Pseudorhizobium banfieldiae: one gene and its partner. The main gene of each other region encodes a partner of the protein of the gene in region 2 in a complex. Links are inferred from orthologs where the notes say so. Each region holds a gene or a part of one and is shown on either strand. Other genes may lie near its edges. The genes, in order: trxA and trxB.

Region 1 (14,605 bases), 1.5 Mb from region 2 along the record:
CCCGAAGGGTTTCGACCTGTCGCTGGACAGGATCAGGCGGCTTCTGGAGGCGCTGGATAGCCCGCACCGCAAGCTGCCGCCGGTGATCCATATCGCTGGAACGAACGGCAAGGGTTCAGCAACGGCCTTCTGCTCCGCGCTGCTGGAGGCGGTCGGTCTTGCCGTCCATGTCCACACCTCTCCGCACCTCGTCAACTGGCATGAGCGCTATCGAATCGGCGTCAAGGGCGGCCGGTCGCGAATCGTCGAAGACGACATGTTCGCCGAAGCCCTGCGGCGGGTGGCGGCCGCCAATGCCGGCCAGACCATCACCGTTTTTGAGATTCTGACCGCGGTGACCTTCCTGCTCTTCTCCGAGCAACCGGCCGATGCCGTCATTCTCGAAGTTGGTCTCGGCGGTCGCTTCGACGCCACCAACGTCGTCGAGAGACCGGCGGTTTCGGTGATCATGCCCATCTCTCTCGATCATCAACCCTATCTGGGAGATCGGGTCGAACTCATCGCTGCGGAGAAGGCCGGCATCATGAAGCGCGGCTGTCCGGTCGTGATCGGCAAACAGGAATACAGCCCGGCGCTGGACGTGCTGGTCGAGAGCGCCGAACGGCTTTCCTGTCCCATGGCTGTCTACGGGCAGGACTTCTCAGCCCATGAAGAGTTCGGTCGCCTGATCTACCAGGATGAGTTTGGTCTCGCCGACCTGCCGCTGCCGCGGTTGCCGGGGCGCCATCAGATCGCCAATGCAGCAGCCGCCATTCGCGCGGTAAAGGCAGCTGGTTTTGCACTGACGGATGCGATGATCGAGAAGGCCATGGCGACTGTCGAGTGGCCGGGCCGCCTGCAAAGGCTCACAGAAGGCCGCCTCCTGGAACTGGCGCCGAAGGATGCGGAAATCTGGGTTGATGGTGGCCATAACCCCGGTGCCGGCGAGGTCATCGCCGAGGCGATGGCAGGACTCGAAGAGCGGCGGGCGCGCCCGCTCTATCTCGTCACCGGCATGATCAACACCAAGGATCCCGTCGGCTATTTCCGTGCCTTCGCCGATATTGCCGAGCACGTCTTCACCGTTCCGATCCGCGGCTCCGATGCCGGCCTCGATCCGGTGGCGCTCGCTGAATCTGCCTTTGATGCGGGATTGGTGGCAGAACCTGCCGGATCGGTAGCCGAGGCATTGGCAGAAATCGTGCGCCGCCAGCTGCCGGAGGCAGTACCGCCACGAATCCTGATCGGTGGCTCGCTCTATCTGGTCGGCAATGTCCTTGCCGACAACGGCACTCCGCCAAAATGAAGAAAGCCCGGCGCGACGGCCGGGCTTTCTTCATTTTGAACCGATTTTCCTGCCTCAAGCGGCGCCGGAGATCCAGGCGGAGAGAGCAGTCTTTGGGGCGGCGCCGACCTTGATGTCAGCCACTTCGCCACCCTTGAACATGGCGAGAGTCGGGATGGAGCGGACGCCGAATTTCGCGGCAAGCTCCGGGTTCTCGTCGATGTTGAGCTTGGCGACTTTCACCTTGCCGGCCATCTCGTTGGAGATTTCCTCAAGGCTCGGACCGATCATCTTGCACGGGCCGCACCATTCTGCCCAAAAGTCCACCACCACGGGTTGGGTCGAGTCTAGAACCTCGGCCTGGAAATTGCTGTTGTCGACTTTCACGGTCGCCATAGGGCTCTCCTTGTGAAGAATGTGTTGCGCACAATGTGAGGCTGCGGCCGCCTCTTTTCAATACTGCTATCTCACTTTGGCCGAAGCTCGGCAAGCGAACGGTCGAGGATCTCCGGCGACAGCGACACCACGCCGCCCGTCTCCGTATATGCGAGGACGCAGCGAAAACGGTGCCTTGGATAGAGCGGCCGCAGGATCTCGCGGTAGAGGGCGAGCTGTGCCCGATGGACGAGGGGCACATCCTCTTCGCGATCCGGCGGCTTCCGGTTCGTCTTGTAGTCGAGGACCGTAACCTCCTCGTCATCCACCGCCATCCGGTCGATGCGGCCCGAGATGGCATAGTCCTGCCCGCCCAGGCGGAGCGTCCCCATGATCGATACCTCCGCCTGGCTGTGGCCGGAAAACACAGGCTGGAGATCAGGATGCTCGAGGACCGAAAGCACGCAGTGAACCAAGGTCTCGCGCTCCGCCGACGGCCAGAAACGTGCCGCCCGCTCCGCATAGCGCCCTGCCGCCTCGGCCCGCCCGCCGGCCGAGAAATCCGGAAGAACCTGGAGCATGCGGTGCACTAGCCGACCTTTCTGGAGAGACAGGCCATCTGCGGTCCTTTCCCCGAAGAGCGGCGATGCCGTCAGAAGATCGTCCGCCTCGTCTTCGACCATGGTGCCGGCGCCGGACGGGCTGAGTGGGCGTGGAAGCGAGACCTGTGGCGGAAGGGCGCGGCCGAGTGCCGCCGGCAGAGGCTGATCCTGATCCGGGCGTTCCTTCGCATCATCCGCACGCTTGGCGGTATAGACCCCTGCCGGAAGGCGCCAGCGGAAGCCGCCCCATTCCCCCTCCGGACCGGAAAAGCGAGCGGCGCTGCAATGCTGCGGGTGGCCGCAGAGGGCGTTTGCGATCATGCTGTTCCAGGTGTCGGGATTGGCATTCTTGCCGCGATATCCGCATACGATCAGCCGGTCTGCAGCTCTCGTCATGCCGACGTAGAGTAGCCGCCGATACTCCTCCTCGGTCGCCTGCCTCAGCCGTTCGTCATCGGCACTCGTCAAGGAATTTGCGAGCGCCTTCGTCGGCACCCATGCCGGAACTTCCAGCCCATCCTGCGGCAGAAGGCGCAGTTTCGGCACATGCGAGGAAATGAAGGCCTTCGACCCGCTGTCCACTAGGAAGACGATCGGCGCCTCCAGACCCTTGGAGGCATGCACGGTCATGATCCGCACCTCGTTACGGCCGCTGTCCTGTTCGCGCTTGATCTCCGGTGATTCGATCTCCAGCGTCGAAACGAAGGACTGGAGGCCTGGCAGACCCTTGCCTTCGTGATCGAGGGCGAAAGTCAGGAACTCGTCCAGGATATCGCCCGCTTCTGTGCCCAGTCTCCCCAAGAACTGGCGACGCCCCCCCATTTGACCGAGAACCCGGGCATAGAGATCGTGGGGGCTCATCTGCCGTGACATCGACAGGAGCTGCTTCAGTTTCTCTTTCACCGTTGCGAACCGCAGCGGCTGCTCGTCTGCAAGCCGGCACAGATGCTGCCAGACGCCGCTTCCCTCCGGCCGCAGTGCTGCCACTTCGAAAACTTCTTCTTCCGACAGGTTGAACAGCGGGCTCTTGAGCAGGGCTGACAGCGACAGGTCGTCCTGGGGCAGCACCAGGAAACGTCCGAGCGACAGGAGGTCTTGGACCGCAATGTGACTGGTGAGGCGAAGTCGGTCGGCACCGGCGACAGGAATATTGCCGCGCCGCTTGAGGGCCCGGGTGAGGGCGTTCACGAAGGCGTCGCGCTTGCGCACCAGCACGAGCACGTCTCCCGGCTCGATCGGTCGCTCGATGCCCTTCTCGATGATGGTCTCGCGTCCAATCATCTCTCCGATCGAATTGGCGATGCGCGACGCCAGGATCGCCGATGGCGCCTTGTCGGGCGTCGCATCGAATGGTGCCGTCCAGTCCTCGCCGGCATCGGCCACCTCCGGCACCACCACGTCCCACAGGTCGACGGCACCCGGATGCCCAATCCTGTTCGAGCGGTGGACGATAGTCTCGTCCTCGAACGTCAGTCCACGTGCGTTTTCGGGAAGCGAGAAGACCTGATCCACCGCCGACAGGACGTCGGCGGTGGAGCGGAAGGACAGCGGCAGCCGCACTGGGTGGAATATCTGCCCGCTCGCCTCCACATCCGCACGTGTGCGGGTACGCTCCGCCGCGAATCGTTCCGGCTTTGCGCCCTGGAAGGAATAGATGGACTGTTTCTCGTCCCCGACGGCAAAGATCGTCCGTCTCGTCGTCCGGGCACTGCTGCCGGAATAGAAATCCTCCGCCAGCGATTTGATGACCTCCCACTGTACCGGACTGGTGTCCTGTGCCTCATCCACGAGGATGTGGTCGATCCCCTGGTCGAGCTTGTAGTGCACCCAGGCCCCGACCCCGTCCCGGGTCAGAAGATCTGCCGTTCGCGCTATAAGGTCTTCAAAGTCGAGCAGGCTGCGCTGCTTCTTCAGATCCTCGTAGTCGTCATTCAGCCGTTCGGCGAGCACGAGCGCGGCAGCCGTTGCCCTTGCCATGCGCATGACGCGCAGCCGATCGCGGCAGGTGAGAACGTAGTTGCGGGCGAGATTGACGGCGCTGGCGAGCGCGGGCGCTGCGTCGAGCATCTTCTTCGCCACCAGCGAACCGTCTGCCTTCGGCTTGCCGACGCTGGTGAGAAACAGACCCTCAAGAATCTGGACGCGCCGATGCACATCGCTCTCCGTTTGGCAGAGGCGCAGACCGTAGGCGACCTCCTGCACCTTGGAGCCTCCCTTCTCGTCCGCAAGCTGCAGATATGTGGCCAATGTCCCTCCCGAAAGGCCGGGAAGCGGCCAGTAGCTTTCGGCGACGGAGGCTTCCGTTGCGGCTTCTGGCAGGCCGAAGGCGCGCCGCAGGAGGCGATCGACACCTCCTTGCCGGTCTGCATGGGCGAGAAACTGCCGGATCGCCGTGCGGTGTGCGACAATCTCGCCGAGTAGGTTCTCCAGCCCGAACTCATCACCGAGGTCAAGCACATGGGCAAATGCCTCTGCCAGCACTGGGTCGTCTTCCGCCGACGTGGCGGTCAGCAGTGAACGACGCGCCTCGGCAAGGAGGGCAGAGGCAGCACGATCATCCAGGACGGAGAAATGCCCTGCCACATTCGCCTCAAGCGGAAACTGGTGGAGGAGCGCCTCGCAGAAGGCATGGATCGTCTGGATCTTCAAGCCGCCCGGTGTCTCAAGTGCCCTTGCAAACAGCCGCCGGGCCTCCGCAAGTTTCAACGCATCCGGCTCCGCACCCTCGATCGAGGCGATCCGCTGCTTCAGGTCGCGGTCATCGAGGACGGCCCATTCGGCCAGCCGCTGGAAGACGCGGTTCGACATCTCCGAGGCCGCAGCCTTGGTATAGGTGAGGCAGAGGATGGAGGACGGGCGGCATCCCGAAAGCAGCAGCCGGATCACCCGCTGCGTCAGCACATGCGTCTTTCCGGATCCGGCATTCGCCGAGACCCAGGCGGAACTCGCAGGATCGGAGGCGAGCGACTGTCGTGTCGCCGTCCAGTCCAGCCAGTCGCGCGGATCGTCCCCCTGGGGCAGGACGTCATTCATCGGCCTCGACCTCCTCGGCATCGGCGGTCGACCATTCGGCGACACGAGCGAGATGGTCGTAATCGCCGCCATAGTCGCTCTGCATGAAGGGTACGAGGCGAGAGGCGAATCCCGTCCTGCCGCTCCGCAGATGCGTCACGAACTTCGTCAACTGCTCGATCGACTCGTCGGCAAGGTCCATGGCCGACTTGCCGCCCTTCTTGGCTTCATTGTTGACGCATTCCGGCTTGAAACGGTCGCCCGGCTTCAGTCGGACGTAAAGAAGCTCGTCGACGTCGACCGCGCCGACGGATTTGAAGGCACCGGCCCGGAGAGCCGCCGCCTCCAGAGCCAGTTGCGGGTCGAGAAGCGAACGCGCTTGCGAGCAGGTCGGGCTCGATCCCGTCTTGTAGTCGATGATACTGGCAAGGTTAGACCCCTTGATGTCGATCCGGTCGGCAATGCCCGTCAGCCGGACGTCCACCCCTGGAATGTCCCAGCCGGCGCCGCATTCGGTGGCGGTCGTCCGGATGTCGGGCGCCCGGCGTGCCTCCCATTCAAGGAAGGCACGGCCGACTTCCACGAAACGAGGCCGCCAGACTCGGTCGATATGCGGCGGCAGGCGTTCGGCGTCGAAGAGTTCATCAGTGATCCGACGCATCGCCTCCAGCGAGACCGGTGTGCCGGCGACGTGCTTTTCCCTTGTATAGCGGTCGATGATGGCGTGATAGAGCGTGCCGCGGTCGGCTGCGCCGGGATCGGCGTTGAAGGGTGCGACCGGATCGAGCCTCAGGATTCGGCGGGCATAGATCGCATAAGGGTCTCGTCGTAACCGTCCGACTTCGCTGAAGGAATAGCGCCTTGGCTGCAGGTCTGCCGGCGGTTTCGGCGCGGGACGTTTCGCCGGCGCCTGGTTCTCGCCGGCATCGATCTCGCTCGCCCAACGCCGGTACTGATCGCCACGCGTTCGGAGCTGCCGCGCGAGATCCTCCCCTCCGAGCGCCAGCAGTCGCTGCAGCCACCGTGATGCAACGGTTGGCGTGGAACCCTGTCGAAGCGAGCGCGTATAGATCAGCTGCCGCGTTCCGCTGGCCATGACGAAGTCATGCGCCAGTTGCCCGATCCGCCGCTCCGGCGGCTCCAGTCCCATTTCCGTTTTCATTGTCCGCGAGAGGAAGGGGTTGTTGACGGTCTGCCCCGGCCACGAGCCTTCGTTCATTCCCCCGAGGATCATCGTGTCCACGGTCTGCAGGCGGGCTTCCAGCGTGCCGAAGATGAACACCCGCGGATGGCTCAGCGAACGCGGCTTGACGGCCTCGCCGGTCGTCAGAGCCTGCATGATATCGATCCATTGCGGCCCGTCCGCCTCCATCTGCCCGTCGGTGTCGATCACCTCGCCGAGAAGGGAGGTGAGCCGCTCTCCCGCTTCCCCCGACCAGAGGGAGGAGAGGTCGCCTCCTTCATCGGCGCAGATGGCTTCCAGCGCCCGTCCGGTGCGGGTTGCCCAATCGGAAAGAGTCAGTTTGGAGGTCAACCCGCGCCCATCAGCCCTACGCGCAAACAGTGCGCCGGCAAGCGGTTCAACGGCTTCACCCAGTCGCTGTGCCAGGTTGAGGGCTGCGGCGAAGGCCATCTCGGGGAGGGTGGAACACCATGCCGGCGGATGGCGATCCTCGCGCTGTGCTTCCCGCTGCTCCTCGAGCAGGGGTGCAAGCGCCGAGATGTCCAGGTCCGCCCGACCGCCCCTCAAGGCGATGAGCTCAAGCGCTTCGGCCGCCTCACGAAGCGTTTCGCGCTCCATCCCGAGGCGCATCAGCGGATGCTTCAGGAGCGAGGTTATCGCCACCGGATCGCCGGGTCGCAGCGTTGCCTCCAGGAGAAGCTGGAGCAGGGTTCCCTGCGGCGTCGCGGAAAGGGGCGTACCTGCCGTGTCGTCGGCCGTAATTCCGAAGCGCGCAAGCTCCGCCGTCACCCGCCGCGCAAGTGCGCGGTCGGGCGTAATCAGCGCCGCTTGTGACTCGCGCCCCCCCTGTCCCGGCTGTTCAAGTGCGAGACGCAGTGCGATGGCGATCGCCACGGCCTCTTCCCGCTCGTTCGCTGCCTCGATGAGGGCAACGCCCTTGAAGGCATCCTCAAGATCCTGAGGGCTCGTCTCGCTGCGCCAGGTGCTCCATTCATCCGTTGCAGCCGACGGAGCAAGCGCTTGCGAAATGGTCCGGTCGCGAAAATGGAGGTCGGCCGATGGTGGCTCCAGCACGGTCACCTCGTCACGATCGACGCCGAGCTTGAGGAGCAGGCGGGACAGTGCGAATTGCGGATGACTGCGGCTTGAGGGCTCTATCCGTCCCGACGGGGCTTCGCTACTGATCGCCTGCCAATGGTCGGAGGGCATGGCGCAATCCAGCCCGGGCAGGACGACCGCCCCTTCCGGGAGACCTGCGATTGCGGCAATGAGATCCGCGGCGGCCGGGATTGAGCCCGTCGATCCGGCGACAATCACCGGTCCCTTGTGCTGGCGCTCGCCAATCCGCCGTGCTTCGCCGCGTAGGAGGGCTGCCTGGTGGCGGGCGGGTGAGGAGCGGCGCAGTTCCTCAAGCCGCCCGGGCCAGAACTCGCTGGCGATGCGAAGAAACTCCGCGGTGAGCTGCCACCAGATCGCAAGGTCGGCAGGCCGGAGATTATCCAGTTCCGCCCAGTCCCGTTCTTCCGTTTCGACGGAATCGATCAGTTCGGCCAGCGATCGCGCAAGCCAGATGGCATCCGCCGGACTCGCCGGCGCAATCAGCGGCGAGTCCGAATGGATGTCGATGACCACCTGCGGTAGCCTGTTGCGCCAGGCGAGGATCAGCCGACCGAGTTCCAGAAGCCGAGCCACCCCGCCGATCGGCGTTGCCAGGTCCATCTCTTCAGGCGCAGCGAGATCGAAATAGCCACTGTCGTCCTCCGTCTCGCCAAGCGGACGGACGACGGGAAGAATGGCGGAACCTCCACCCAGAAGGTCCACAAATTCTGAGCGTAGCACGCGTGCCGCGCGTCGCGTCGGGACGAAAATGGTGACATTGGCGAGCGACAGCGGATCCCGTGGGTCGTGATGGAAGCCCTCGTGCAATCTACCGTCACAAAGTGCGGCGGCGACTGTCCTCAGGAACGGCGTGCCCGGGGGGATGGTGAAAACCCGCTTGTGACGGCGGCCCTCCATGGTCACGCCTCAGCGTGGAGACGGGAGAGAACCTCTTCCGCCTCGACGAGTGCGTCGGGTGTCCCGACCGTCAGCCAGTGACCCTCGAGCACGAGGCCGTAGAGCCGGCCCGCGGCAATGGCTTTGTCGAAATAGAGATTGAGGTTGAAGGCGTCGTCTGGCGCATCGTCCAGAAGGGAAGAGTGCATCGCAATGGCTCCGGCATAGACGAGCGGCTGGGCTCCGTCGCGATAGCGCGTCAGGCGTCCGTATTCGTCTAGCTCAAAATCCTTCTTTCCGTTATGGCCCGTGGTCCGCTCCAGAGGTACGCAAAGGAGTGCCATATCCATCACGGCAGGGTCGAAGAAGGTGGCAAGACGCTCCAGGTTCGTGGGCTGACCCGATTTTTCCCCTACCCAGAACAGGTCCGCATTCATCACGAAGAGCGGGGCCCGATCCAACAGGCGGACGCCTTTGGCGAGCCCGCCGCCCGAATTCATCAACCCAGCGCGTTCGTCGGAAATCGTCACCTCCAGCCGCGGATAGACCTTCAGATGCGCCTCCATCTGGTCGGCGAAATGATGGACGTTGACGACTGCCCGACGGACCCCTGCATCGGCAAGCGCATCCAGCGCGTAATCGATCATCGCCTTGCCTGCGACCGGCACCAGGGGTTTCGGCATGGTATCGGTGATTGGGCGGAGGCGGGTTCCAAGACCCGCTGCGAGGACCATGGCCTGGGCGATCTTCATGTCCTGCTTTCTAAAGCAGGGCTCATGATTCGGGTAGCTCTATTCCGGTCTCCAGGCACCAGTGGCGAAGCGGAGCGAGCGCTTCGTGCTTTAGGGCTTGCGCGAGGTGGGCGAGGGTGCGCGGCATATGTTGCATGTAACCGGGCTTGCCGTCGCGCTTCATCAGTCGCACCCAGAGCCCGGCAAGCTTGCAATTGCGTTGCGCCGACATGATCGCGAACGCCTTGAGGAAGGCCGCTTCATTGAACGAGCCGAGTGACCGTCGCAAGGCGAAGTAGTCACGCATCATCTGTTCTGCCAGTGCAGGCGAAACATCGACCCGCGCATCCTGGACGATCGAGGCGAGATCATAGGCGGTCGGGCCGATCATGGCATCCTGGAAATCGATGATCCCGACCCGGCGGACGCCGGATTCGTGGGCGCGCCAGATGATGTTTGGGGAATGGAAGTCGCGCAGCAGCAGGTTTCTCTCGGCGGGCGCGAGTTCGGCAATCAGATCGTCCCAGACGGCCAGATAGGCCTGCCTTTCCTCCTCGGTGGGGTCGGTGCCGCGCTTCCAGGGAAGGTGCCAGTCGAGCAGGAGGCGGGCCTCGATCTTCATCGCCATCGGGTCGAAGTCGGGGACATGATGGACGCGGCCATCCACGGGAAGATCCTGGCGCGGCGGGTGGCCGTGCAGATAGGCGAGGCAGACGACGCTTTCCCGGTAGCGATCCGGGATCGGCCGGCCCTTTTCGTCAAGGACGCCTTCCTGCCCGAGGTCCTCGATAAGCAGGATTCCCTGGTCGTAGTCGACCCGCAGGACCTCCGGCGCAGCGAGGCTGAGCTCGCGGAGGTACCGGGAAATGGCGACGAACGGGTACGCGTCTTCTGCAAGGTGGACAACTTTCGGATAGGGCTTCCCGTCGTGCACCGGCGGCCCGTCGGGCTGGCGAGGCCAGTTCATCAGGATGAGCGAACCGCCCTCACTTGGCGCAACAGTTTCGTAGGCACGCACCGAGGCATCGCCGGTTAGGTACCGCCGCCTCGCTTCGGGGTACCCCCACTGGGTCAGCATTGCACGAATGGACAGCGATCGCCGGATGCGCTCCAGCGCCGGAGCGGGCCCTGAAATGCTAGCGGTTCGGCCGGCACCATTGTGCTCCAGCCGCATCGTCAGCCGATGCGGAGGGAGAAAATCCCAAGCCATCTCCGGCCATTCGACCAACGCGATGCCCGTGGCGAGAGTTTCGTCCAGGCCGAGTTCATCCAGCTCGGATGGATCTCCAAGCCGATAGAGGTCGAGATGGGCAACGGGAATGCGCAGTTCGTAGTTCTGCACCAGTGTGAAGGTGGGCGAGGGAACCTCGAGGGCGTCCTCATCCGCCATGGCACGCAACAGGGCGCGTGCGAATGTCGACTTGCCGGCTCCGAGATCCCCCGATAGCGCTAGGCAGTCCCCTTGCCGTAGCGCAAGCGCGAGGTCTTCGCCGAGCCGGATTGTCGCCGCTTCGTCCGCAAGGGTGACGACGATCGCCGGGTTACCGCTCATTCTGCGGCGGCGATGGTACGCATGGCCGATCCGGTCGGGATGCGGCAGGTAACGGTTGTTCCGCCACCGGGGCGGCTGTCGATACGCACATCGCCGTGATGGAGGGTGACGAAGCTCTCGACGATGGAGAGGCCGAGGCCCGCGCCGCTGCGCTTGCCGCCTTGCGGACTGGAGGAGAAGCGGTTGAAGACGCTGCTCAACATTTCCGTCGGGATACCGGGACCATCATCCGAGACGGAGAAGTAGACGTCCTGGTCGTCCCGCCGGCAGGTCAGGGTTATGGTACTGCCCTCGGGCGCAAAATTTGTGGCATTTGTGAGCAGCTTCAGAAGGATCTGCTTCAGTCGCTGCTGGTCCGCAATGATGCTCCCCAGGCCTCTTGGAGCTGTGATCTCCAGCGTCACGGCATTCTCGTGCAGACGGTCGGCAATCTGCATCGCCACGTCGTCCAAAAGGTCGTCAAGACCAACCTCCGTGTAGTTGAGCTCCATGATGCCGGCGTCGACCGTGGCGAGGTCGAGGATGTCGTTGACGATGGTGAGCAGCAGCGAGGAAGAGGTCGAGATGTGCTCGACATACTCCGCCTGGCGTTCGTTCAGGGCCCCGACGCCCGGGGTCTTCAGCAGATCAGTGAAGCCGATGATGTTGGTGAGTGGCGAGCGAAGCTCGTAGGAAACGTGCTGGACGAAATCGTTCTTGATCTCGTCCGCCTTCCGCAGCGCCTCGTTCTTCTCCATCAACGCACGCTCGGCGCGGGCGCTTGCGGTCATGTCGACGAAGGTGAACATTGTCTGGGCATTGGGCAGCGGCGTGACCGCATAGTCGAGGATCAGGCCGGAATAGAGTTCGAACGTCCCCTGCAGCGAGGGGCGCGCATCGTCACCGCTGGTCAGCATCTGGCCAAAACGGCGCCAGCCGTCGGGCTTGTCGTAGGAGGGGCTGCAGGCTTCCTCGATGGCCCTGATATGCGTGCCCGGTTTTGCCTGCTCTGCCGTGATTCCCCAGAGCGCGCGGAATGCCGGGTTGGAAAGCTGGATGCTGCCGTCGGGGCCGAACACCGCCACACCTTCCGAAAGGTGATCGATCGTCTCCCCCTGGACCTGCAGAAGCGTGTTGTAGCGCGTTTCCAGGTTGACCTGTTCGGTGAGGTTTTCGAAGACCCAGGTGGCGCCGCCCTGCGGATGAGCGGTGGCGGCCACGCGCAATGTCTCTCCGTTCGGCAGGTGCCAGAGCTCATCCTTGGCATCGAGCGCCTGGTAGATGGAAAGCGCAGACTCCTTCCAGCTTCGCCAGTTGAGCGGTTCCGGAAGCTTGTTGCTGCTACGCAGGCGGTCGAGGAGCTCGCTGTTGTCCGGGCGAGAATCAAGGAAGCCGAGATCGAGCCCCCAGAGCGTTACGAAGGCCTGGTTGTAGAATTGCAGGCGGCGGTCGCGATCGAAGATCGCCACCGGCGTCCCGAGATTGTCGAGGGTTTCGGCATGGCTGCGAAGCGTTCTCTTCAGCTCCTCCCGGACCGATTCGGCCTCGGAGACGTCGAGCGCCATGCCCGCGGACCCACCGGTGGCGACGACGTCGACGATCTCGTAGATCGTCCTGTTGCCGTGAACGACGGTGGAAACGCGATCGTGGAAGGGCGATGCCGGTGTGGCGTTCGCACGAATGCTCTCGCGGGTGATGGTCCCGAGAAACTCCCGAGCCTCGCCGACCGCTTGATCCGGGCTCGCGGCTTCGACGGCTTCGCTATAGGCGTGGTTGACCCAGGCGAGCTTGCCGTCGCTGTCGCGGCGCCATACCGGCTGTTCGAGAGCATCGAGCAGGGATTGGAAGAGGGTGATGGAGCCGCGAAGCCGCTCCCGCTCGATCTTCAGTTCGGCAAGTTCGGCCCGCAGGTTATTGAGCGCGGTGAAGCGCACGAAGGCCTTGCCACCGGAGACCCGACCCTGAACCTCGAGGATTTCGTCCCGGATCGTTTCCGCCACCATGTCGAAGGTGCAGGCGTCGCCGCGAAGTGATTCGACAGCTCGTTCCAGTTCCGCTGCTGATTTGGGTCGCAGCCAGCGCCCGAACGCGAGAAACTCGCGGTCGTTTTGCGGTGCGCCAGTATCGGCCGGCAGTTGTCCAAGGACCTCGGGACGCGCGATCGAGCCGTCCCAGATGATGATCCTGCGGTTCTTTTCGGCGATCAGGGCTTCGTATTTCGAAATGCGCTGCTGCGCGTCGGAAAGCGCATTGCGCATCTCCTGGCTTTCCGCCTCCATATTCCCCTTCTGGCGCACCAGCCAGAGAACCGAAAGCAGGGTTGCACCGAGTGCACCGATGACGAGTGAAGAGATGGCGACTTCGGATGAGGAAAACAGCCTGACTGCCGCAGGTGCCTGCTGCTGGGCAAGTGCAGTGCCAGCAAACGCTGCGAGGGTACTGCCCGACAGGAGAGCGGGCATGAGTGAGCGTTTCAGGCTCTTCGACCGCGAGGATATGCGGCGAACCTGCGAAGCGTTCCCGCCCTCGCTAAGGGAGGGCGAAGCACGGCCATCGCAAGAGCAAGCTGCCCCTTCCGCTGGGTTCTGTTCGTTCACCGCCATTCCCGGTCTGTCTCCGTCCTTTGCCGCATCTCGACAAGACATCCCACATCGCCCTTGCCCGAAGCAGGAGCGAATCGATGCCTAAGACAATACTTGCTTCGGGAATCGGCGGGAAGGGTGGCGCCAAAAAAGAAGGTCGCGATCCGTCAAGACCGCGACCATCAATATCTTGTGGATCAACTTGCTAAAATCAGTACCTGTAGTGTTCTGCCTTGAACGGTCCCTGCGGAGTGACGCCGATATACGAGGCCTGTTCTTCCGATAGCTCCGTGAGCTTGACCCCGAGCTTGCCGAGATGCAGGCGGGCGACCTTCTCGTCGAGGTGCTTTGGCAGGATGTAGACCTCGTTCTTGTACTGGCCCTGCTTGGTGAAGAGCTCGATCTGCGCAAGCACCTGGTTGGTAAAGGACGCCGACATCACGAACGACGGGTGCCCGGTGGCGTTGCCAAGATTCAGCAGGCGTCCTTCCGAGAGAAGGATGATCCGATTGCCCTTCGGGAACTCGATCAGGTCGACCTGGGGCTTGATGTTGGTCCACTTCAGGTTGCGCAATGCGGACACCTGAATTTCGTTGTCGAAATGGCCGATATTGCCGACGATCGCCATGTCCTTCATGGCCCGCATGTGGTCGATGCGGATGACGTCCTTGTTGCCGGTGGTGGTGATGAAGATATCGGCGCTGTCCACGACGTCCTCCAGTACGACCACTTCGAAGCCGTCCATTGCGGCCTGCAATGCGCAGATCGGATCCACTTCCGTGACCTTTACGCGGGCGCCGGCACCGGCAAGCGACGCGGCCGATCCCTTGCCGACGTCGCCGTAGCCGCAGACGACGGCGACCTTGCCGGCCATCATCACGTCCGTGCCGCGGCGGATACCGTCGACCAGCGATTCCTTGCAGCCGTACTTGTTGTCGAACTTCGACTTGGTGACGGAGTCGTTGACATTGATGGCGGGGAAGGGGAGCAGGCCCTTCTTGGAGAGCTCGTAGAGACGGTGGACGCCAGTGGTCGTCTCTTCGGACACGCCCTTGATTGCGTCACGCTGCTTGGTGAACCAGCCTGGCGAGGCCTGCAGGCGCTTCTTGATCTGCGCGAACAGGATTTCCTCTTCCTCGGAGGTCGGGTTGGACAGCACATCCTCGCCCGCCTCGGCGCGTGCGCCGAGCAGGATGTACATGGTGGCATCGCCGCCATCGTCGAGAATCATGTTGGACAGGCCGCCGTCGGTCCACTGAAAGATCTTGTCAGTGTACTCCCAATACTCGATGAGCGACTCGCCCTTCACCGCGAAGACAGGAATACCGGC
Region 2 (14,761 bases):
CAGCCGCGTGGGATGGGCCAAGACCTTCAGGATATCGACGTGATCAATCGAGCTTATATCGTCCATAAACGATATATAGATCGCATTATTCCGATTTTAAGAGGCAAAAAAGAGGGCCGGGAGAAAACTCCAGGCCCGAGGTGTGAAGGTCAAACCTCCAGAGGGGAACAGCTGAAGCGGCAACTTTAGGTTGCCGTGTCCAGCCAACCCGTCGCAATAAGGGGGCTCGCCCCGATCGGCAAGAGCCGGGCCAGCATCAAGACAAAAAAAAGGGCCACCGGATCGCTCCAGGGCCCTATAAGTGTGAAGGTCAAAAAACCTCCAGAGGGGAACAGCTGCTGCGGTGGAACTGGGAGGAAAGCCACCATGTGCATCAGCTGTGTGCGATATGGTGGTTTTTTGTGCACTGAACAATGGTCAAAACTGCAGGCCAGCCATGCAGCATGCGCAGGACTTGGGCATCTGCCCAGTACAACCTCTCAAAAGTTCCAGTTCCTCGCCTTGGTGACGATGAAGTCGCGGAAGACCTTCAGCTTGGCGGCGTTCTTCATCTCGTCCGGATAGCAGAAATAGGTATCGAAGGAGGGGATGTCGGCCGCGAGCGGCAACTGGATGAGCCCGGGATCGCGGCCGACGATATAGTCCGGCAGGACGGCGATGCCGATCCCCAGTAGGCAGGCTCTCTTGATCGATGTCTGACTGTTGATCTGCAGGTGAGGTGCCCGCGGGTTGTCGGAGGACCGCCCAGCGTTTTCCAGCCAGTTCACGTCGAGGAGGTAGTTAGGAGCAGGCTCACCGAAAGTGATGATGCGGTGATTGTCGAGGTCTTCGATCGTGTGGGGCTCCCCGAAGCGATTGATGTAGGAGGGCGCGGCATAGACATGCATGTGCACCGTGAACAGCTTGCGCTGAATGAGGTCGGACTGCTGCGGCTGGCGCAAGCGAATGGCGCAGTCGGCATGGCGCATGTTGACGTCGAGTTCCTCGTTGTCGAGGAGGAGCTGAATCGACATTTCCGGATAGAGCTGCAGGAACTCCTGGACCTTGTCCGTCAGCCAGCCTTGGCCCAGACCGACGGTGGTGGTGACGCGGAGCTTGCCCGACGGCTTTTCCGTCGTCTCCGTCAGTTGCATCTTGACCGTCTCGAGCTTCAGCAGGACGTCGTGGGCCGTCCTGTAGAGGAGCTCGCCCTGCTCGGTCAGGATGAGACCGCGCGCATGGCGGTGAAAGAGTTTGACGCCGACATCCTGCTCCAGCGCGCTGACCTGGCGGCTGATGGCCGACTGGGACAGATGCAGCTTGTCGGCGGCATGGGTGAAGGAGCCTGCCTCAGCCGCTGCGTGAAATATCCTCAGCTTGTCCCAGTCGAGAGGTACCCCCATGCTATCCGGTCACTCCGCGGCCTGAACGATCGGCTGGATGCCGGCAAGATAGCGTTCCGCCTCGAGCGCGGCCATGCATCCCAGCCCCGCGGCCGTGATGGCCTGCCGGAACGTGTCGTCGGTGACGTCGCCCGCTGCAAAGACGCCTGGAACGCTGGTGGCGGTCGAATCCGGCGCCGTCCAGAGATAGCCGTTCGGCTTCATCCGGAGCGTGTCCTTGAACAGTTCAGTCGCCGGCGCGTGGCCGATTGCGATGAAGACACCGTCGATTGCGTGTTCGCTCACTTCGCCGGTTCGCGTGTCGCGCAGCCTTACGCCATTGACCGAAGGCGGCATCGGAGGCTTGGCCGGCTCGCCGGTAATCTCGGCGATTTCCGTGTTCCACAGTACCTTCACGTTCGGTCGCTGGGACAGGCGTTCCGCCAGGATCTTCTCGGAGCGGAAGCTGTCGCGGCGATGAACGACGGTCACCGTCCTGGCGATATTGGAGAGGTAGAGGGCTTCCTCGACCGCAGAATTGCCGCCGCCGACGACGATGACGTCCTTGTTGCGGTAGAAGAAGCCGTCGCAGGTTGCACAGGCGGAGACGCCGAAGCCTTGGAAGCGCTGCTCGCTTTCGATGCCCAGCCACTTCGCCTTCGCGCCCGTTGCAATGATCAGCGTGTCGGCCGTCCAGATGGCGCCCGAATCAGTGCTGACCGTAAAGGGACGGCGAGCGAGTTCAACTTCGGTAACGAGGTCGTTGACGATCTCGGCGCCGACATGGACTGCCTGATTGAGCATCTGCTCCATCAACCAAGGTCCCTGGATCGGGTCAGCAAAGCCGGGATAGTTCTCGACATCGGTCGTGATCATCAGTTGGCCGCCCTGTTCCATCCCGGCGATCAGGACGGGTTTCAGCATGGCGCGCGCCGCGTAGATGGCGGCCGTATAGCCGGCAGGGCCGGAGCCGATGATGAGTACTTCAGTATGGCGGGCAGACATCGAATTTCCTTTCAGCGGGCCGATCGTCGCGCGGTCGCGCTTCCTCATATAAGGAGGCCGATGCCAATCTGCCGCTCTTACTGCCATTTAAGGGTGATCCATGCGCTACATCAAGGGCAGCCTTGCGTTAACAACAGATCAGTTGGCACGACGGAGCGGATATGCCTGCGCACATTCTTGCGTTCAAGCGGCTTTCGACTAAAAGCTTCGGGAAAACGAAGGGGATGACCGTGCTTCGCGCCGACCTGGACGCCATCGACATCAAGATATTGCGCGAACTTCAACGCGACGGACGGATGACCAATGTGGAGCTGGCCGAACGGGTGGGGATATCCGCCCCGCCTTGTCTCCGGCGGGTACGCAAGCTTGAAGAGGGCGGGGTGATCGAGGGCTATCACGCACTGCTCAACGGGCCGAAGCTCGGCTTCGATCTCGTCGCCTTCTGCATGGTCGGCCTGAAACGGCAGGCCGATGCCGACCTCAAATCCTTCGCGAAGCGTGTGGAGGCCTGGCCGATCGTGCGCGAGGCCTGGATGGTGTCCGGCGACAGCGATTTCCTGCTGCGCTGCACGGCCCAAAATCTGACCGTATTTCAGAACTTCGTGATCGAGGAGCTGACGGCGGATGAGCACGTCGATACGGTTCGCACCATGCTGACCATCCGCCAGGTGAAGCAGTTGGGGCTGGTGGAAGTGTAAGACGTCCTTCGGGGTGGGACTTCAATCCCACCAAGCGTTTCTTTGGCGGTGATGGAGGGCCCGTAGCCGGCTATAGGCGGTGTCGTGTTCCTGAAGACGCGCAAATACCTCGGCGGCCAACTCGCCTGCGGGACCGTGAGCGAAGTAAGGTTCTAGCCTCCAGCGCATGTTGCGAAGCGTATCATCAATGCCGACGTTGATGAACGTTAACCCGTCGAACAACGCGCGATAGCCATTATTGACCCGCTTGATGCGCTCTTTCTGTACTGTGCTCTCCCCACCGTGAATGAACCGGTCGGTCTCGCAGACCTTGATCGTGTTGACGAGAAGGGATGTCATCATGGCAGTAGCCCGCGTGAGAGGATCTTCGTCGTGATCAGCAAAGGTGTCGGCAGCTGATACCAGCCATCTCAGATCCGATCGCTCGCGAAGAAAGGCGCTTTCCCGCTCCCAAAGAGCCCGGAAACGCCGATAATTCTCGTGGGTGTCAAATTCGCGGCGGACCAACACGATCAACTTGGCATGATGGAAAAGAAGTTCAGGTTTTCCGGCGAATTGGATGCGCAGGTTGTCCATATGCTTGTCGAGTGACTTGATCTGGCCCATTTCGGGCGTTCTATTATCAGACTCGACCAGCATAGATTTCAGTTGCTCAAGGTCTTCGGGTAGATCCGAATGCTTGCGCCCACCCCATCTGCGTTGATGACGCGTAAACGAGAAGAAGCTTTCAAACCGGGTCTTTTTTCTGGGCATTAACCTTTCACTCCCGCGGGACGCGGTCTCATCGTCTCGGGTTAGACGCTATCCGACATCCAGGCTCGCCGCAGCCAGTCCACGTTGCCGATACGGCGATACCACTTCTGCCCGCCACCGGCCAACACCTCGCTCATCTTCGGATTGCCGGCGAACACAATGATACGTGCGCCTGACGGGGGAGCGGGATTGGCAAAAAAGCTCTTCAGGTAGCGAGGCACGCAAGCATTCTTGAAGCTAACGCACCATTGCGCCGGCCAGTAGCGTAGCTCCCCGTCCTTGAAGACGCGGTCGCTAAGGAATTGCTGCTCATGCTCGAATTCGACGGCGGCCTGTCCGGGATCGGCTAGGTAGTCGTCCAGAATGTGCGCATGTTTTCCGAATTCGAATCGGAAGACCGAGCTGTTGCCCACCATCGCGAGGAAGCGGTTACGGCTTGGGTTTATCTTCCTCAGCGGCTTCGAGCGGAACAGGTCGTCGTCGCGAATGATGAAGAACTGCCCTTCAAGGTCGAAAAACGGGTCGATGTCGTCGATGATGACAAGGTCCAGGTCGAGGAAAAGCGTGGGACCTGCAAGTCCGGCCAGATCGGCGGCCAAGATGGAGAGCTTCCGCCAGCGAAGGTCCGTTTCGCCCTGACGCATCTGTAGAAGCGGCAGGGGCTGTACATCGATCTCGGGGTTCAGTCCGCTTGCATCGTCGGTGAAGCAGACGAAGCGGTGTGGGCGCCGAAGGTGCCTAGTGACGCCGTTGAAGAGATTGTTCACGTAGTCGGGACCATAAAGGGTCCCCCACTTCATGCAGATGACGTTGACAGGATCATCGGGATTGGAAGAGGCCATAGGATGCCGACGGGAGACTGAGGGACGGATTAGGTAACCAGTCGGTTAGAGATTGATCATTGCGCTGTAAACCCTCTCAAGCGCCTCGGCTTCTCCACGAAGTGCAAAACTTGCGCGAACATGCTCCAGTCCCTTGCGCCCATGCTCTTCCGCGAGGGCTGGGTCGGCCAGATAAGGTTCGATCGCATCGCGCAACGCGTCGTAGTTTCCGGCAGGCACAATCGCTCCCGTCTCGCCGGCGACGATCTGCTCTGCATAGGCTCCGGCATCGCTCGCCACGACGGCGGTCTGCGAAGCCATGGCTTCCAGCGGAGTGAGCCCGAAGCCTTCGTTGCGGGAGGGGGCGACATAGAGCGTCAGGCGGCGATACCATGGCTTGATGTCGTCGACTTCGCCCAGGAAACGGATGCGGTCCGACAGGCCGGCTTCGGCGACAGCGCGCTTCAACTCGTCCCCGAACACCTGGTGCTCGGCCGTAACCCGCCCGCAGACGACGGCTGTCCAGTCGGGGTGCTGCGGCAGGAGTTCGATCATCGCGCGGACGAAGAGATCAGTCCCCTTCTGGTGGCGAACACGTCCGAAGCAACCAACGAGGAAGCGGCCCGGCAAGCCGGTCGCGCCGATCGTATCGTCCAGATCCTGAGGAGGATGGAAAACCTCAAGGTCGATGCCGTGCCGGATGACGGTATGGGGAACTTCCAGGAAGGAGCCGGAGCGGGCGCTGGTCGCGACCACCGCATCCATCTGGCGGATGAGCCATTTCGTATAGCGGGAGTGATTGCGTTGTGCCGCGGAGGTGAAGAGGAGCTTCAGCGGCATGCGCAGGACGGATCGCATGAGGATGCCGGGCAGCATTTCACTGTTGCGCCGGGCGTGCCAGATGCGACTGCGCCCGCCCGCGGGGCGTTTCCAGAGCTCCGGCAGTTGCGCCCATCGCATCTTCGGCAGGCTGTCGGGAAGTCCCGGCCCCAGCGTGACAATGCCGCGGCCGAGCCGCACCTGTTCGGGCACGAGCTGGACTACGGTCGACGTCACCCCGGACAAGCGCCGCTTAAAGTGCGGCGCGATCACGGTGATGTCTCTCAGCGAGCTCAAGGGGGCGTCAGCCCCAGCTGACGGAGAGGATCTCGTAGCCCTTGGAGCCACCGGGCGCATTGACCTCGATCGAGTCGCCGGCTTCCTTGCCGATCATGGCACGGGCTATCGGCGAGGAAACGGAAATCCGCCCCGCCTTCACGTCGGCCTCCTGGTCGCCGACGATCTGGTAGGTCTTTTCCTCGTCGGTGTCTTCGTCAACGAGCTTGACGGTGGCGCCGAACTTGATCTTCGAGCCAGACATCTTCGTCAGATCGATTACTTCGGCCCGCGCGATAAGATCCTCCAGCTCGGTAATCCGGCCCTCGTTATGGCTCTGAGCTTCCTTGGCCGCATGGTACTCCGCATTCTCCGAGAGATCGCCATGAGCGCGTGCCTCTGCGATCGCCTCGATGATGCGGGGACGCTCTTCCTGCTGGCGCCAGCGCAGTTCTTCTTGCAGCTGGGTGAAGCCATTCTGCGTCATCGGTACCTTTTCGACCATTTCCTTGCCCTTCACGATGCAACCGCGCTCGTCGCGGCCACAAAAAGAAACAGGTTCCGGAGTGAAACTTCGGAACCATCCACACATCAGAATTTCTGGAACTATAACAGAGATCATCGCGAAAGTTCCAGCAATTTCGAGATGGGGCGGGTTGCGCCGGTTTCAAGGTCCCGGCGGAGTTGCGACCGGTCCCTTGACCCGACTTAAAAGAACATATAGTGAACGCACTAATGAAGAAGTCGCTAAAAGAACGATTGGTCATTCTCTCCGACGCCGCCAAATATGACGCATCCTGCGCCTCCAGCGGTACCGCCAAGCGCAGCTCGGAGGCTTCCGGCGGATTGGGGTCCACGGAAGGATCGGGTATCTGCCATGCCTATGCACCCGACGGTCGCTGCATCTCGCTCCTGAAGATCCTGCTCACGAACTTCTGCATCTATAACTGCGCCTATTGCATCAACCGCTCGTCCAGCAATGTGGAGCGGGCGCGGTTCTCGGTGGAGGAGGTGATCTGGCTGACGCTGGAGTTCTACCGTCGCAACTATATCGAAGGGCTTTTTCTTTCGTCGGGCATCATCCGCTCCTCCGACCACACGATGGAGGAGATGGTGCGGATCGCCCGGGAACTGAGAGCGACTCACAACTTCCGGGGCTATATTCATCTCAAGTCCATTCCAGAGGCCTCTCCTCATCTGATCGAGGAGGCGGGGCTCTACGCAGACCGGCTGTCGCTCAACATCGAACTGCCGACCGATGCCGGCATTACCCGATATGCGCCGGAAAAGCAGCCGGATGGCATTCGTCGCTCTATGGGCGAACTGCGGCTCAAGATAGAGGAAATGAGCGAGCCGACGCTGCAGACGAAGCGAAAGCGCCGTTTTGCTCCTGCCGGACAGAGCACACAGATGATCGTCGGCGCGGACGGCGCCAATGACGCAACGATCCTCGGAACGAGCGCGCGGCTCTATGGAAGCTATGGCCTGAAGCGCGTCTACTATTCCGCCTTCAGCCCCATTCCGGATTCATCGAAGAACCTTCCGCTAATCAAGCCGCCGCTGATGCGCGAGCATCGGCTCTACCAAGCGGATTGGCTTTACCGGTTCTATGGGTTCGATATCGGCGAGATCACGTCGGCGCGCGCAGACGGTATGCTCGATCTGGATCTCGATCCGAAGCTCGCCTGGGCGCTGGGGCATCGCCACCGGTTTCCGGTTGATATCAATCGTGCCGACCGGGAAATGCTGCTGCGAGTGCCGGGGCTCGGCACCAAGACGGTGAAGGCAATCCTCTCGGCGCGCCGGTTTTCGCGGCTGCGGCTGGACGACCTGAAGCGGCTCGGCGTGTCGCTGAAGAGGGTGCGGCCCTTCATCACCGTCGACGGCTGGACGCCGCACCGCCTCGTCGACCGGCCGGATCTGCGGGCGATGTTCGAGCCGAAGCCGGAACAGTTGTCGCTGCTCTGATGTATACCGTCACGCTGGAGGGCAGGGGCGATCTTGGCGAGTGGCGAGAGGCTGCGCGCCCGCTTCTCCAGGCCGGTGTGGACCCGGATAAGGTTGTCTGGCAGACGCCGGACGCGACGGGCGGCCTCTTTGCCGACGAGCCGCAGAATGTGCTGCCGCCGAGCGTGCAGGGCAAAGCTATTTCGGTGCCGCCCGATTTCCTTAAACTAGCGGGCGCGGTCGTCTGCCACAGTGATCCGCGACGTTTCGCGCTGCTCTACAGGCTCCTCGCCCGGTTGGCGCGCGACCGATACACACTGGCAATGGCGGCCGATGTCGATGTGGTGGAAGCACGGCAGATGGCGAAGTCCGTCGGGCGTGACTATCACAAGATGACGGCCTTTGTGCGTTTCAAGGAATTGCCGCTGCCACCGGGAACCGCCGGACGGCGGCGCTTCGTCGCCTGGTTCGAGCCGGATCATTTCATCGTCGAGCGGGTCGCACCCTTCTTCCAACGCCGGTTCAACGACATGGACTGGCTGATCGCGACGCCCAAGGGATCGGCGTCCTGGGATGGCGAGACATTGCGCACGACGACCGAGCCTGCGGAGAAGCCGCATCTCAAGGACGAGACGGATGATCTGTGGCGGACCTATTATGCATCCATCTTCAATCCTGCTCGATTGAAGGTGAAGGCGATGACGGCGGAGATGCCGAAGAAATACTGGAAGAACCTGCCTGAGGCGGAGCTTATTCCGGGTCTTATCGCCAATGCCGAGCGCAATGTGCTGGAGATGGCGGCAAAGGCTGCAAGTGAGCCCCTGCCGTTTCACCATCGGCTTCAGGCTGCCGCGGAAAGCGTGCCGCCGGTTGCAACGGCTCCTGCGGGAACACTGGAGGCGGTCAGGCAAGAGGCGCGACACTGCACCCGTTGCCCGCTCCACTGCATGGCAACGCAGACCGTATTCGGGCAGGGGCCGGAGCAGGCGAAGGTGATGGTCGTTGGGGAGCAGCCAGGCGACCAGGAGGATCTTGCCGGCAGGCCGTTCGTCGGGCCGGCGGGGAAGGTGTTCAATGACGTCCTGCAGGAGGTGGGCCTTGATCGGCGTTTTCTGTACGTCACCAACGCGGTGAAGCACTTCAAGTACGAGGCGCGTGGCAAGCGACGCATCCACCAGAAGCCGAACCAAGGCGAGATCCAGCAATGCCGCTGGTGGCTGAAGCAGGAGCTTGATCTCGTGCAGCCGAAACTGATCGTCGCCATGGGAGCGACGGCCTATTTTGCACTGACGGACGAGAAGCAGAAGCTCGCGGATGTCCGAGGCAAGCCGCTGACCATGGAGGATGGACAGATCCTCTTCGTGACCGTCCACCCGTCCTATCTGCTGCGCATTCCGGATCCAGACTTGAAGGCGAAGGAGATGATCCGCTTCCGTCAGGATATGGAGTCCGTTCAAACGCTTGCGGCAGGCTTTGCATGAGCCGGTTGAGCTGTGCCTGGTTCAGTGGGATGCCAAAGCGCTCTCGTCGATCCGGGCTGCGGCATAGACGCGGCGGGCAAGCAAGGCGAGGAGAAGCAAGGTGGCGGTGGCGACGATGCAACAGAGCGAGAAGCCCAGCGCGAAGCCGCTCTTTGCCGCCGGGAGCCAGATGGCCGAGGCCGAGATTGGAAGCTGCTGGGCAGTCTCCACTGCACCGGCGAGGGTCTCCGACACTGCTTCCGCCTGCTGGGCGTTGAGCCCCCTGAGATCGGTGCCGTTCATCGCCGTCCGGTAGACGAGCGTTGCCAGGCTACCGAGGAGGGCGACGCCGAGCGCTCCGCCAAACTCGGCGCTTGTTTCCGAGATCGCCGAGGCCGAGCCCGCCCGTTCCGGCGGCGCCGTGCCGACGATCAGACCGGTCGTCGTCAGGATGACGGGAACGAAGCCGAGGCCGATGATCATGCTGGCGCCGAGGATGCCGAGCAGGCTCTCCGAATAGGCTGCGACGGCCATGGCCGCCGTGCCGATCGCATTCACCACCGGCCCGCCGAGCACGGTCCTGATCGGGCCGAAGTGGTTTGTGAAGCGGTAGGCCTGCAAGGACATGATCGTGAACACCAGGGCTGACGGTGCGGACCAGAGGGCGGCCCTCAGGGGCGAGAGCCCGAGCACGAGCTGAAGGAACAGGTTCTGGAACAGGAAGACGCCGAAGACAAAGAAGATGCCGGCGAGATTGACCAGCAGAGAGGCATTGAAGGCGGGATTTCGGAACAGGGCGAGGTCAATCAGGGGATGGGAAAGCCGCTTCTGGCGCCGAATGAAGACGGTGCCGAAGAAAAGCCCGACGGCAAGATACAGCAGCTGGATGAGCTCGAACCCGTCGGCGGCCATGTGCTTGATGCCGTAGATCACAGGCAGAACCGTCGCCAGCGACAGCAGCACGCTCACGAGATCGAGGCGGCCGGCGTCGTCGCTCTTGTACTCCGGCAGCAGGAACGGAGCGACCGCCAGGAGCACCAGCATGACCGGAATGTTGATGAGAAAGACCGCACCCCAGTGGAAGTATTGAAGCAGCAATCCACCGATCAGCGGGCCGACGAGACCTCCCAATGCGAACGCCGTGCCCCAGATGCCGATGGCCCTGTTTCGCTCCGCTTCATTGCGGAAGAGGTTGACGATCAGCGAGAGGGTTGAGGGAGCGATCGTAGCTCCGGCGATACCCAACAGCGCTCGTGAGGCGATCAGTTGTCCGGCTGTCTGCGAAAAGGCGGCGAGGGCCGACGCGACGCCGAAGGCGAACGCTCCGATCAACAGGACCCGCCGCCGGCCGATACGGTCGCCGAGGGTTCCCATGGTCATTAGGAAGCCTGCGACCATGAAACCGTAGATGTCATTGATCCACAGGAGTTGCGCCGCCGACGGATCAAGATCGGCGACGATTGCAGGCACCGCCAGAAACAGCACTGACAGATCCATGGAATAGATCAGGCAGGCGATCGAAAGGACGGACAGGCCGATCCATTCGCGCCTGCCTGCATGCTGAGGCGTTTCAACAGGTGCCGCCATCGTTGTTCTCCCCGAAAAACCGGCGGAGATTTTATCGAAACGGGGCGCTTGACAAGTGTCAGATCTGGCAAGCGCCCCCCATCGCTCAGGCTTGTGTCAGCGGTGCCGTGACATAGGCGTCGAGCCGCGCCAGTGTCTGCCTGCCGCCTTCGACCGCGCCGAACTTCATCGATTCTTCGCGTGCTTCCGGTGTGGGGAAGATGAGGGTGATCGCGATGCGGGTTCCTTCGCCTTCGGAGGTCAGCGTGATGGTTCCTTCGAACCAGGCGGGCTCTCCGATCTCGGCTCCATGGTCATAGGCAATTCGGCCGGGCGGGGTGATCTCCTTGTAGCGGATCCAGTTCGGCCAGTCCTTGTCCGGGCCATGCATCGTGTAACGCCAGACCCCGCCGACGGAAAAGTCCATCTCGTGCGTTTCAGTCCTGAAGCCATCAGGGCCCCACCATTGATCGAGGTGTCTTGCCTCCGTCAGCATCTTGAAGACGAGCTCCGGCGGGGCGGAGATGAGTCGGTCTACCTCAATGATCCTGTTGCTGTCTCGTACTGTCGTCATGTCAGCGTCCTTCGTTCAGCTGTTGGAGGAGGTCTTGGAGGCGGTCGAAATTCTGCTCGTTCGCGGCGGCAATGAACTTCTTGAGCTGCAGGTTTTCTTCGGTCGGCTCGAAGAGCATGCGCCAGTGGAGCCGGGTGCCGCCGCTTTCGCCGACGAACCGCATCTCCATGGTGTAGACGTGCATGGGGAGGTGATGCAGGAAGACGATCCGCTCAGTGGGCACGACTTCTTGGAATGTCGAGTGGTTGTCGAAGTCGGTGCCGTTCGACGCCGTCATGGTGATGCGCCAGTCACCGCCGGGGCGAAAGTCGAACTGGTCGATCCGGTTGGTGAAGCCGTGCGGCCCCCACCATTGCGTGAGCTTCTCCGGGTCTGCGAAAGCGTCGAAGAGGGTAGGCGGGTCGACCTCGAACAGGCGGTCGTTGAGGATCTCCATCTTCTCCGTCATTTTTGCTCTTCCTTCTCTTCCGTCTTCAAAGTCGCGAGATAACCCTCGAGCCGATCCAGCCTGTGTTCCCAGAGGGAGCGGTAGTCGCCCAGCCAGCCATCGACGGTCTTCAGCGTCTCGGGCTCCAGCCGGCAAGGGCGCCACTGTGCCGTGCGGCTGCGGGAGATCAGCTTTGCTCTCTCCAGAACCTTCAGGTGTTTGGAAACGGCGGGTAGGCTCATGTCGAAGGGTCCGGCCAGCTCGTTCACGGTCGCCTCTCCCCTTGCCAGCCGCGCGAGGATGGCGCGGCGCGTGGGGTCGGCAAGGGCGGCGAATGTCTGCGAAAGGGCATCGGCCATGGTTAGCCATCCGGTTAATTAACTGAAAGGCTAAATACAGCAGAAAAAGAAACCGGTCAATATCGGCCGACCGGTTCCTGGATGCTGGTTAGAAGTAGCTCTGCAGGGGGCGAACTTCGAGGTTGCCGGCCTTCAGCGCCCGGATCGCCATGGCAGCTGCTTCGGCACCGGCCATGGTGGTGTAGTAGGGCACCTTCTGCATCAGCGTTGCCCGACGCAGCGATTTGGAGTCGGAAATCGCCTTGTTGCCGTCCGTCGTGTTGATGACGAGCTGGACCTGCCGATTGCGGATCGCATCCTCGATGTGCGGACGTCCTTCCAAGACCTTGTTGATCTTCGTTGCGGAGATGCCCTGTTCGGCCAGAAAGCGGCAGGTGCCGCCGGTCGCTAGAACCTTGAAGCCAATTTCCGTCAGGATGCGGATCGCCGGCAGGACGCGCTGCTTGTCCTCGTCGCGGACTGAGACGAAGACCGTGCCTTCGCGCGGGAGTTCGACGCCGGCGCCGAGCTGGCTCTTGGCAAAGGCGAGCGCAAAGTCGGTGTCGAGACCGATGACTTCACCGGTGGAGCGCATTTCCGGCCCGAGAAGCGTGTCGACGCCGGGGAAACGGGCAAACGGGAAGACGGCTTCCTTGACGGCGATATGCTTCAGGTTGCGCGGGTCGGGCTTGGCCCCGTAGGCGCCGATCGCTGCGTCCAGCTTTTCGCCGGCCATGATGCGCGCAGCGATCTTGGCGATCGGCGCGCCGATGGTCTTGGCGACGAAAGGCACGGTCCGCGAGGCGCGCGGGTTAACCTCCAGCACGTAGATCGTACCATCCTTGATCGCGTACTGCACGTTCATCAGGCCGCCGACGTTGAGCGCCTTGGCAAGCGCCGTCGTCTGGCGTTCCAGCTCGTCCACCGTCTCCTTGGACAGTGAGCGGACCGGCAGCGAGCAGGCCGAGTCGCCGGAGTGGATGCCGGCTTCCTCGATGTGCTCCATGATGCCGGAGACGAAGACGCTCTCGCCGTCGCACAGCGCATCGACATCGACTTCAACGGCATTGGTTAGATAGCTGTCGAAGAGCAGCGGGTTCTTGCCGAGCAGGGTGTTGATCTGGCCGGTCTTGTCGTTCGGGTAGCGCTGCTTGATGTCTTCGGGAACGAGGCCCGGTACGGTGTCGAGCAGGTAGGTCTGAAGCATGGATTCGGAGTGGATGATCTGCATGGCGCGACCGCCGAGGACATAGGACGGGCGCACGACCAGCGGGAAGCCGATCTCGCCCGCCACCAGGCGCGCCTGCTCGACCGAATAGGCGATGCCATTGTTCGGCTGCATGAGGTCGAGCTTCATCAGGAGCTTCTGGAAGCGATCGCGATCTTCGGCAAGATCGATCATGTCGGGCGCCGTGCCGAGGATCGGGATGCCGTTCTTTTCCAGCGCTTCTGCAAGCTTCAGCGGGGTCTGGCCGCCGAACTGGACGATGACGCCGACGACTTCGCCCTTTTCCTGCTCGGCACGCAGGATCTCGATCACGTCTTCCGCCGTCAAGGGTTCGAAATAGAGGCGGTCGGAGGTATCGTAGTCGGTAGAGACCGTTTCCGGATTGCAGTTGATCATGATCGCTTCGAAACCGGCGTCCTTCAGAGCGAAGGCGGCGTGGCAGCAGCAGTAGTCGAACTCGATGCCCTGACCGATGCGGTTCGGGCCGCCGCCGAGGATGACCACCTTCTTGCGGTCGGAAACCTGCGCTTCGGAACGGAGCGAGCCGACGAAGGGGGTCTCGTAGGTGGAGTACATGTAGGCGGTGGGCGAGGCGAATTCGGCGGCGCAGGTGTCGATCCGCTTGAACACCGGGCGCACGTTCAGACCGTTACGCAGTTCGGCAACTTCCTTCGGACGCTTGCCGGAAAGGCTCGCAAGGCGGGCGTCGGAGAAGCCCATGGCCTTCAGCATGCGCAGGTTCTCGGCGTCGGTCGGCAGGCCGTGCTCGCGCACGCGCGCTTCCATGTCGACGATCGCCTTGAACTGGCTGATGAACCAAGGATCGATCTTGCAGCCTTCGTGGACGTCGGCTTCGGACATGCCCATGCGCAGCGCCTGGACGACCATGCGCAGACGATCCGGGGTAGGGGTGCCGATGGCGGCACGGATGGCGTTGTTGGCGTTTTCGCCATCTTCCAGGCCGGGGATCTCGATCTCGTCGAGGCCCGTGAGGCCGGTCTCCAGGCCGCGAAGCGCCTTCTGCAGCGACTCAGCGAATGTCCGGCCGATCGCCATGACCTCGCCGACCGACTTCATGGCGGTGGTCAGCGTCGGCTCTGCACCGGGAAACTTTTCGAAGGCAAAGCGCGGGATTTTGGTGACGACGTAGTCGATCGACGGCTCGAAGGAGGCAGGCGTGGCACCGCCGGTGATGTCGTTTTCCAGCTCGTCCAGCGTGTAGCCGACGGCGAGCTTGGCCGCGACCTTGGCGATGGGGAAGCCGGTGGCCTTGGAGGCCAGTGCCGAGGAGCGCGAGACGCGCGGGTTCATCTCGATGACGACGAGACGACCGTCCTTCGGGTTGACGGCGAACTGCACGTTGGAGCCGCCAGTTTCCACACCGATCTCGCGCAGCACCGCAATCGAGGCGTTGCGCATGATCTGGTATTCCTTGTCCGTCAGCGTCAGTGCCGGCGCAACAGTGATGGAGTCGCCCGTGTGGACGCC

Evidence for each region.
Region 1: the proteins of trxB (region 2) and trxA are in contact, whole or in part, in a crystal structure (PDB 1F6M), measured with the Escherichia coli proteins. The link is inferred for Pseudorhizobium banfieldiae from one-to-one orthologs.

Annotation. Positions count from the first base shown.
Region 1 is NZ_FO082820.1:3,795,091-3,809,695, forward strand. Bases 1-2,747 are described here. They hold trxA (thioredoxin), read right to left. Parts: upstream 1,661-2,747; coding sequence 1,340-1,660; downstream 1-1,339. Other genes in these bases: NT26_RS18360 (bifunctional folylpolyglutamate synthase/dihydrofolate synthase), read left to right, coding at 1-1,285; addA (double-strand break repair helicase AddA), read right to left, coding at 1,732-2,747. In the rest of the region: more of addA, read right to left, coding at 2,748-5,274; double-strand break repair protein AddB, read right to left, coding at 5,267-8,452; NT26_RS18380 (nucleotidyltransferase family protein), read right to left, coding at 8,455-9,183; tRNA (adenosine(37)-N6)-threonylcarbamoyltransferase complex ATPase subunit type 1 TsaE, read right to left, coding at 9,206-10,714; NT26_RS18390 (PAS domain-containing sensor histidine kinase), read right to left, coding at 10,711-13,155; ahcY (adenosylhomocysteinase), read right to left, coding at 13,487-14,605. UniProt on the Escherichia coli protein: Participates in various redox reactions through the reversible oxidation of its active center dithiol to a disulfide and catalyzes dithiol-disulfide exchange reactions.
Region 2 is NZ_FO082820.1:2,237,800-2,252,560, reverse strand. Bases 380-3,282 are described here. They hold trxB (thioredoxin-disulfide reductase), read right to left. Parts: upstream 2,367-3,282; coding sequence 1,392-2,366; downstream 380-1,391. Other genes in these bases: NT26_RS10985 (hypothetical protein), read right to left, coding at 3,086-3,282; NT26_RS10990 (Lrp/AsnC family transcriptional regulator), read left to right, coding at 2,597-3,064; NT26_RS11000 (LysR family transcriptional regulator VtlR), read right to left, coding at 480-1,382. Also shown: NT26_RS11010 (ArsR/SmtB family transcription factor), read right to left, coding at 1-66; more of NT26_RS10985, read right to left, coding at 3,283-3,817; NT26_RS10980 (hypothetical protein), read right to left, coding at 3,859-4,617; NT26_RS10975 (glycosyltransferase family 4 protein), read right to left, coding at 4,705-5,745; transcription elongation factor GreA, read right to left, coding at 5,762-6,238; NT26_RS10965 (putative DNA modification/repair radical SAM protein), read left to right, coding at 6,469-7,701; NT26_RS10960 (UdgX family uracil-DNA binding protein), read left to right, coding at 7,701-9,161; NT26_RS10955 (MFS transporter), read right to left, coding at 9,183-10,727; NT26_RS10950 (SRPBCC domain-containing protein), read right to left, coding at 10,813-11,280; NT26_RS10945 (SRPBCC domain-containing protein), read right to left, coding at 11,282-11,728; NT26_RS10940 (ArsR/SmtB family transcription factor), read right to left, coding at 11,725-12,066; carB (carbamoyl-phosphate synthase large subunit), read right to left, coding at 12,155-14,761.